One region of the Bradyrhizobium sp. B120 genome, then DNA from elsewhere that is predicted to be linked to it. Evidence: predicted binding sites of a transcription regulator. Region 1 holds the regulator's gene; the other holds the start of a gene.
The links. Region 1 encodes HrcA, which represses chaperone genes, less so after heat shock. Its sites were predicted from a motif close to GTTAGCACTCNCNNNNNGNGAGTGCTAAC; they were not measured.

Region 1 (3,459 bases):
CAGGCGTTGACCGGTGGCCGGCTGGTTCGTTCCGAGGACTGGTAACAAACCTTCAAGCCGAAGCCGCATCGGCTCGTGCAGGATGGCACGATCAGCCAAGGAGGCCTGTGACATGACGCACGACATCGACCCCCCGCGCATCTACCCGACCCTGCGCTGCAAGGACGCCGAGGCGATGATCTCATGGCTCAAGACGGTGATCGGATTCACCGAGCACGTGGTCTACCGCGACGGCGGCGTGATCCACCACGCCGAGCTCGCCTACGGTTCCTCGATGCTGATGCTGGGCCAGAGCCGCGACGATGCCTATGGCAGGCTGGTCGGCGATGCCACCGGCCGCCGCACCGATTCAATCTACATCGCGGTCGACGATCCCGACGCCCTGCATGCGAAGGCCCGGGCGGCGGGCGCCAAGATCGAAATGGAACTGCGCGACACCGACTATGGCAGTCGTGATTTCGCCTGCCGTGACCCGGAAGGAAATCTCTGGAGCTTCGGCACCTATTGGCCGAAGGCTCATGAGAAGCCGCCATCGTGACACGACAGCGGCAAGCTCACAGCTTCAGGGCCGGCGTCGCAGCAATCAGACCGTGAAGTCGGCGCTCGGCGCGGCCTTGGCGCCGCCCTTGGAGACGCCGACCAGCGCCGGACGCAGGATGCGCTCGCCGATCATGTAGCCGGCCTGCACGACCTGCACCACCGTGCCCGACGGCACCGAGGTGTCCGGCACCTCGAACATCGCCTGCTGGAAGTTCGGATCGAACTTCTCGCCGATCGGATCGAACTTCTTGACGCCGTTCTTCTCCAGCGCGTTGAGCAGCGAACGCTCGGTCAGCTCGACGCCTTCGATCAGCGCCTTCAGGCCGGGATCGGCGGATTCCTTGGTCTCGGCCGGCACGGCATCGATCGCGCGCTGCAGATTGTCGGCGATATCGAGCACGTCGCGGGCGAAGCCGGTGATGCCATAGGTCTTGGCGTCGGCAACCTCGCGGCGGGTGCGCTGACGGAGGTTCTCCATCTCGGCCAGCGTACGCAGCGTCCGGTCGCGCGCCTCGGCGAGCTCCTTGGTCAGCGCCTCGGTCGATCCCGCCTCGGGATCGTCAGGCATGATGTAGGGCTTCGAGACCACGGGCTCACCCGTCGGCGCCGAATTCTCGGTGTTGTCATTGGCCCGGTTCGGATCGGTCATGGCTTGCCTTCTCGAAAACTCGCGTCGGTTCAAATCTTGGGGATTGCTGCCCGGGATATCGTGCTTTGAGCGGCGAAAATCAAGCGCAACATACCGGCTTCGGGAACAGGGACCTCCGGCTTGAGCAACGAAAACCGTCAAATGAAAGCGAAATCCGCTCCGGTCAGCCGCCCAGCATCTTGCTGACGATGCGCGCGGCATAATCGACGGTCGGGATCACCCGCGCATAGTTCAGCCGCGTCGGTCCGATCACGCCGAGCACGCCGACGATCCGGCCCTGGGCGTCGCCGTATGGCGCGATGATGGTGGAGGAACCCGACAGCGAGAACAGCTTGTTCTCCGAACCGATGAAGATCCGCACGCCCTCGCCGCGCTCGGCACGGCCAAGCAGATCGATCACGCCGCGCTTGGTCTCGAGATCGTCGAACAGCGACTTGATCCGCTCGAGATCGTCCAGCGCATGCAGATCCTCGAGCAGATTGGCGTGACCGCGCACGATCAGCTGGCGGTCCTCATTTGCGCCGCCGGACCAGCTCGCGATGCCGGCCGCGACGACCTTTTGCGTGAGCTGATCGAGCTCGGCACGGTTCTGCGTCAATGCGGTCTCGAGCTCGAGCCGCGCTTCGGCCAGCGTCCGGCCACGGATCCGCGCATTGAGGAAATTGGTCGCTTCGATCAGGGCCGAGGAGGGAACGCCCGGCGGCAATGCCAGCACCCGGTTTTCGACCTGGCCGTCTTCGCCGACCAGCACGACCAGCGCCTTCTCCGGCTCCAGCCGCACGAATTCGATGTGCTTCAGCCGCGCATTCGACTTCTGCGTCAGCACCACCGCTGCGGCACGGGTCAGCCCCGACAGCCGCGTCAACGCTTCGCCAAGCGCTGCCTCGACCGATTGCGCACGGTCGACCGCCGCAAGCTGGGTCTGGATCGATTGCCGCTCGGCCTCGGTGAGGTCGCCGACCTGCATCAGGGCGTCGACGAAGAAACGCAGGCCGAGTTCGGTCGGCAGCCGGCCCGCCGAGGTGTGCGGCGCATAGATCAGGCCGAGCTGCTCAAGGTCCGACATTACATTGCGGACCGAGGCCGGCGACAACGGTAATGCGATCAAGCGCGAGATGTTGCGCGAACCGACCGGCTCGCCGGTCGCGAGATAGCTTTCGACGATTTGACGAAAAATGTCGCGCGAACGCTCGTTAAGCTGGGCGAGCCCGGCATGCGGCGCGATCAGGCCTATCGGATCGTGGTGCGTCACACTCCCAGTCCTTCACAATTGCTGCCTAATCTGTCGCTCCCGGAGGCCGGTGACAAGCATGCATTCGGCCCCCCTGGCACCGGACCATACCGGGGCCGAAAACCCTTGCCGCTGCCCCTTCCCCCTCCTACAAGCACGCCCAACCCACTTTCTCGGAATTCTGGAGGATTTCCAATGCGGCCAAGCCGCCGTGCGCCCGATGAACTGCGTCCCGTGTCGCTGGAACGCGGCGTCGTCAAATATGCCGAGGGTTCCTGCATGGTGAAGTTTGGCGACACCCATGTGCTGGTGACCGCCACGCTGGAAGAGCGGTTGCCGCCCTGGCTCAAGGGCCAGGGCCGCGGCTGGGTCACCGCCGAATACGGCATGCTGCCGCGCGCCACCCTGGAACGCACCCGCCGCGAGGCCTCCGCCGGCAAGCAGGGCGGCCGCACGGTCGAGATCCAGCGGCTGATCGGCCGCTCGCTGCGCGCGGCCGTCGACCTCGAGGCGCTCGGCGAGCGCCAGATCACGGTCGATTGCGACGTCATCCAGGCCGATGGCGGCACCCGCACCGCCTCGATCACCGGTGCCTGGGTGGCGCTGGCCGACTGCATCAACTGGATGAAGACCCGCAACATGCTGAAGACCAACGTGTTGCGCGACAATGTGGCGGCGATCTCCTGCGGCATCTACCAGGGCACGCCGGTGCTCGATCTCGATTATGCCGAGGACTCCGAGGCCGATACCGACGCCAATTTCGTCATGACCGGCGACGGCCGCATCATCGAGGTGCAGGGCACCGCCGAGAAGACGCCGTTCTCGCAAGACGAATTCCTGGCGCTGATGGCCCTGGCGCGCAAAGGTGTCGCGCGTCTGGTCGACTTGCAAAAGATCGCGGTGGCGTAGTCAGATTGGTCATGCACCGCCGAATCACCGGAAGGCTCGTCATCGCCACCCATAATCCCGGCAAGCTTGCCGAGATGCGGGAACTGCTGGCGCCGCACGGCGTCGAGGCGGTGTCGGCCGGCGAGCTCGG
Region 2 (3,459 bases), 3.7 Mb from region 1:
TCGATGTCGGCCTTCTTGCCGGCGCCGTTGACGATCGTGGTGTTTTCCTTGTCGATCATCACCTTCTTGGCGCGACCGAGCATCTGCAGCGTGACGTTCTCGAGCTTGATGCCGAGGTCTTCCGAGATGGCCTGGCCGCCGGTCAGGATCGCGATGTCCTGCAGCATGGCCTTGCGGCGATCGCCGAAGCCCGGAGCCTTGACGGCCGCGACCTTCAGGCCGCCGCGCAGGCGGTTGACGACGAGGGTGGCAAGCGCTTCGCCTTCGACGTCTTCAGCGACGATGACCAGCGGCTTGCCGGTCTGCACCACGGCCTCGAGCAGCGGCAGCAGCTCGTTCAGCGAGGAGAGCTTCTTCTCGTTGATGAGGATGTAGGCGTCGTCCATCTCAACGCGCATCTTGTCGGCGTTGGTGACGAAGTAGGGCGAGATGTAGCCGCGATCGAACTGCATGCCCTCGACGACGTCGAGTTCGGTCTCGAGCGACTTGGCTTCCTCGACCGTGATCACGCCCTCGTTGCCGACCTTCTTCATGGCGTCGGCCAGGAACTTGCCGATCTCGGCATCGCCGTTGGCCGAAATGGTGCCGACCTGGGCGATCTCCTCGTTCGAGGTGACCTTCTTCGAGTTCTTCTGGAGGTCCGCAACGACGGCTTCGACCGCGAGGTCGATACCGCGCTTCAGATCCATCGGGTTCATGCCGGCGGCAACCGACTTGGCGCCTTCACGCACGATCGCCTGGGCGAGCACGGTGGCGGTGGTGGTGCCGTCGCCGGCCGCGTCAGCGGACTTGGAGGCGACTTCGCGCACCATCTGGGCGCCCATGTTCTCGAACTTGTCCTCGAGCTCGATCTCCTTGGCGACGGTGACGCCGTCCTTGGTGATGCGGGGAGCGCCGAACGACTTCTCGAGCACGACGTTGCGGCCCTTCGGGCCGAGAGTAACCTTCACCGCATTGGCGAGGATGTCGACGCCGCGCAGCATCTTGTCGCGCGCATCGACGGAGAATTTGACTTCTTTAGCTGCCATCTGAATTTTTCCTTGAGAGGTTTACCTGGGAGGGAAGAGGCGCTTAGGCCGCCTTCTTCTTGGAAGCGGGGACGTCGAGCACGCCCATGATGTCGCTTTCCTTCATGATCAGCAGATCTTCACCGTCGATCTTGACCTCGGTGCCGGACCACTTGCCGAACAGGACGCGGTCGCCGACCTTGAGGTCGATCGGGATCAGCTTGCCAGCTTCGTCGCGGCCGCCCGGGCCGACGGCGGTCACTTCGCCCTGCGAGGGCTTTTCCTTGGCACTGTCCGGAATGATGATGCCGCCAGCAGACTTCTCTTCGGCGTCGATACGCTTGACCACGACGCGGTCGTGAAGCGGACGGAATTTCATGCAGTCCTCCTAAACGTTTGCGGATTCTGTAGATTTTTGGAATTTTAGCAGTCCAGCCCGGCGAGTGCCAAGCCGACTGCGCAGGAGATAGGCCAAGCCTAGGCGGCGGGCAAGTGGCTCTAGCAGAAAAATTGGCACTCGCGAATGACGGCTGCCAGGATCATTTCGAGATCATTTCGGCATCCTTAATGCCGGCCCCGGGGGCGCCGGGGCTATTAGCAGATGCGGTAAGCTGCTGCTAACGCAAGAAATTTCAACAACCTATTAAACATTTAGGCTTGAGATGGGTTAGTCGCGTGCGTCACATTTGTATCATGTGAGCGCATCCATTGCCGGTGGTCCGGCGGGGGTCGGCCGCCATGTGAATGCGCTCCGTCACAGGAGGTTGGCATGGTCTCGCGAGTTGGTGGGGTTGTTTCCGACGATTTCCGGAAGCAGTTGCTGGGGTATGGACTGACGACGGCGCAAATCCTGTATCGGATGCCGGACCATCCCTCGTTGCTGCAAACCTATGTCTGGCAGAACTACGACCTGTTTCCGAAATTTCCGGCGCTGCGCGATTTCCTCGCCTTCTGGGAGGAAAAGCTCGAGGGCCCGCTGTTCTCGGTGACGGTGGCGCATTCCAAGCTGGTCAAGCCGGCCGAACTGCGCGCCGTCGACGGCGTGTTCCGGCTGCATTGATCCGTTGAAGGGGGCAGGGCAAGGGGGCGCGGCGCGGCATGTGCCTTTGCCCACCTCGCGCGGCGCGACTTGTGTTAGCGTTCGCCCGTCACAAAAAGACGGGAGGCGAACAATGGCCAAGAAGACGGCATCGAGATCCGCAGCCAAGACCGCGGTGAAGAAGAAATGGTCGGGGCTCGGCGCCGGCGCCAAAAAATCGTCGGTGAAATCGTCCGCGAAATCGTCCGCGCGCAAGACCATCAAGTCCAAGGGTCGCGTCACCGCGGCCAAGAAGAGCGCGCCGAAAGCAGCGACCAAGGCGGCAAGCAAGGCACGGCCGAAGCAGCGCGTCGCCATCAGCCACCACCGCGAAGAGGATTTCAAGGCCGACGGGCTGCGCGCCTATGCCAAGTACCGCGATCTCGGCATTGCCGCAGCATCCCATGGTCTCGCGCAGGCCCACGTCATCCGGCTGCAGGGACCGTGCAATCCGGACGAGGTGTCGAAGCTGCACTTCCACGACGTCGAATTCCAGATGGTCTATGTGCTCAAGGGCTGGGTGAAGACCTACATGGAAGGCGAAGGCGAGACGCTGATGAGGGAAGGCAGCGCCTGGACCCAGCCGCCGCGCATCCGGCACATGATCCTGGACTACTCCGACGACGTCGAACTGCTGGAAGTGATCCTGCCGGCCGAGTTCAAGACGGTGGAGTTGAAGGCGTAGCCACGGGCCGTCATGGCCGGGCTTGACCCGGCCATCCATCCAGCTTCGCAAGAGTCGTGGTTGATCGATGGATGCCCGGGTCAAGCCCGGGCATGACGAGGTGGACTCGCTCCATCCGGGCTACGGCGCTGTCAGCATCCCCACGATCGCCCCCATCAGGCACGTCGTCAGCGTCCCTGATACGACCGACTTCAGCCCGAGCGCGTTGATCTCGTCGCGCCGCTCGGGCGCCATGATGCCGAGGCCGCCGATCATGATGCCGAGGCTCGCGAAGTTGGCAAAACCGCACATCGCGTAGAGCATGATCAGCCGCGAGCGCGGATCGAGCGCGTCGGGCCCGAGCTTCGAGAGGTCGACATAGGCGATCAGCTCGTTCAGCACGGTCTTGGTGCCCATCAGGCTTCCCGCCGTGATCGCCTGCGGCCACGGCAGGCCCATCAGCCAGCACACCGGCGCCATCACGTAGCCGAGCAGCCGTTGCAGCGAGATCTTCGCACCGCCGACTTCCGGCAGCAGGCCGATGATCGCGTTCGCGAGATACACCAGCGCGACCAGCACCAGCAGCATCGCGATGATGTTCATCAGCAGCTCGAGCCCGGCGGCGGTGCCCTTCACGATGGCGTCCATCGTCGACGACACCTGAACATCGGGATCATCGAGCGACCCGCCGGTGCGCTTGTCGGATGTTT

Region 2: ACOIX3_RS25455 (co-chaperone GroES) is a predicted target of HrcA. The motif match lies at 1,430-1,458, and genes of this name have one in related genera.

What each region holds. Positions count from the first base shown of each region.
Region 1 covers NZ_CP185242.1:31,695-35,153, reverse strand. The annotation lists gene ACOIX3_RS00195 (helix-turn-helix domain-containing protein) at 1-45, shown strand, start outside; gene ACOIX3_RS00190 (VOC family protein) at 113-538, shown strand; gene grpE (nucleotide exchange factor GrpE) at 584-1,189, opposite strand; gene hrcA (heat-inducible transcriptional repressor HrcA) at 1,353-2,441, opposite strand; gene rph (ribonuclease PH) at 2,616-3,329, shown strand; gene rdgB (RdgB/HAM1 family non-canonical purine NTP pyrophosphatase) at 3,341-3,459, shown strand, end outside.
Region 2 covers NZ_CP185242.1:5,487,789-5,491,247, reverse strand. The annotation lists gene groL (chaperonin GroEL) at 1-1,028, opposite strand, end outside; gene ACOIX3_RS25455 (co-chaperone GroES) at 1,072-1,386, opposite strand; gene ACOIX3_RS25450 (usg protein) at 1,777-2,067, shown strand; gene ACOIX3_RS25445 (cupin domain-containing protein) at 2,180-2,770, shown strand; gene ACOIX3_RS25440 (NupC/NupG family nucleoside CNT transporter) at 2,891-3,459, opposite strand, start outside.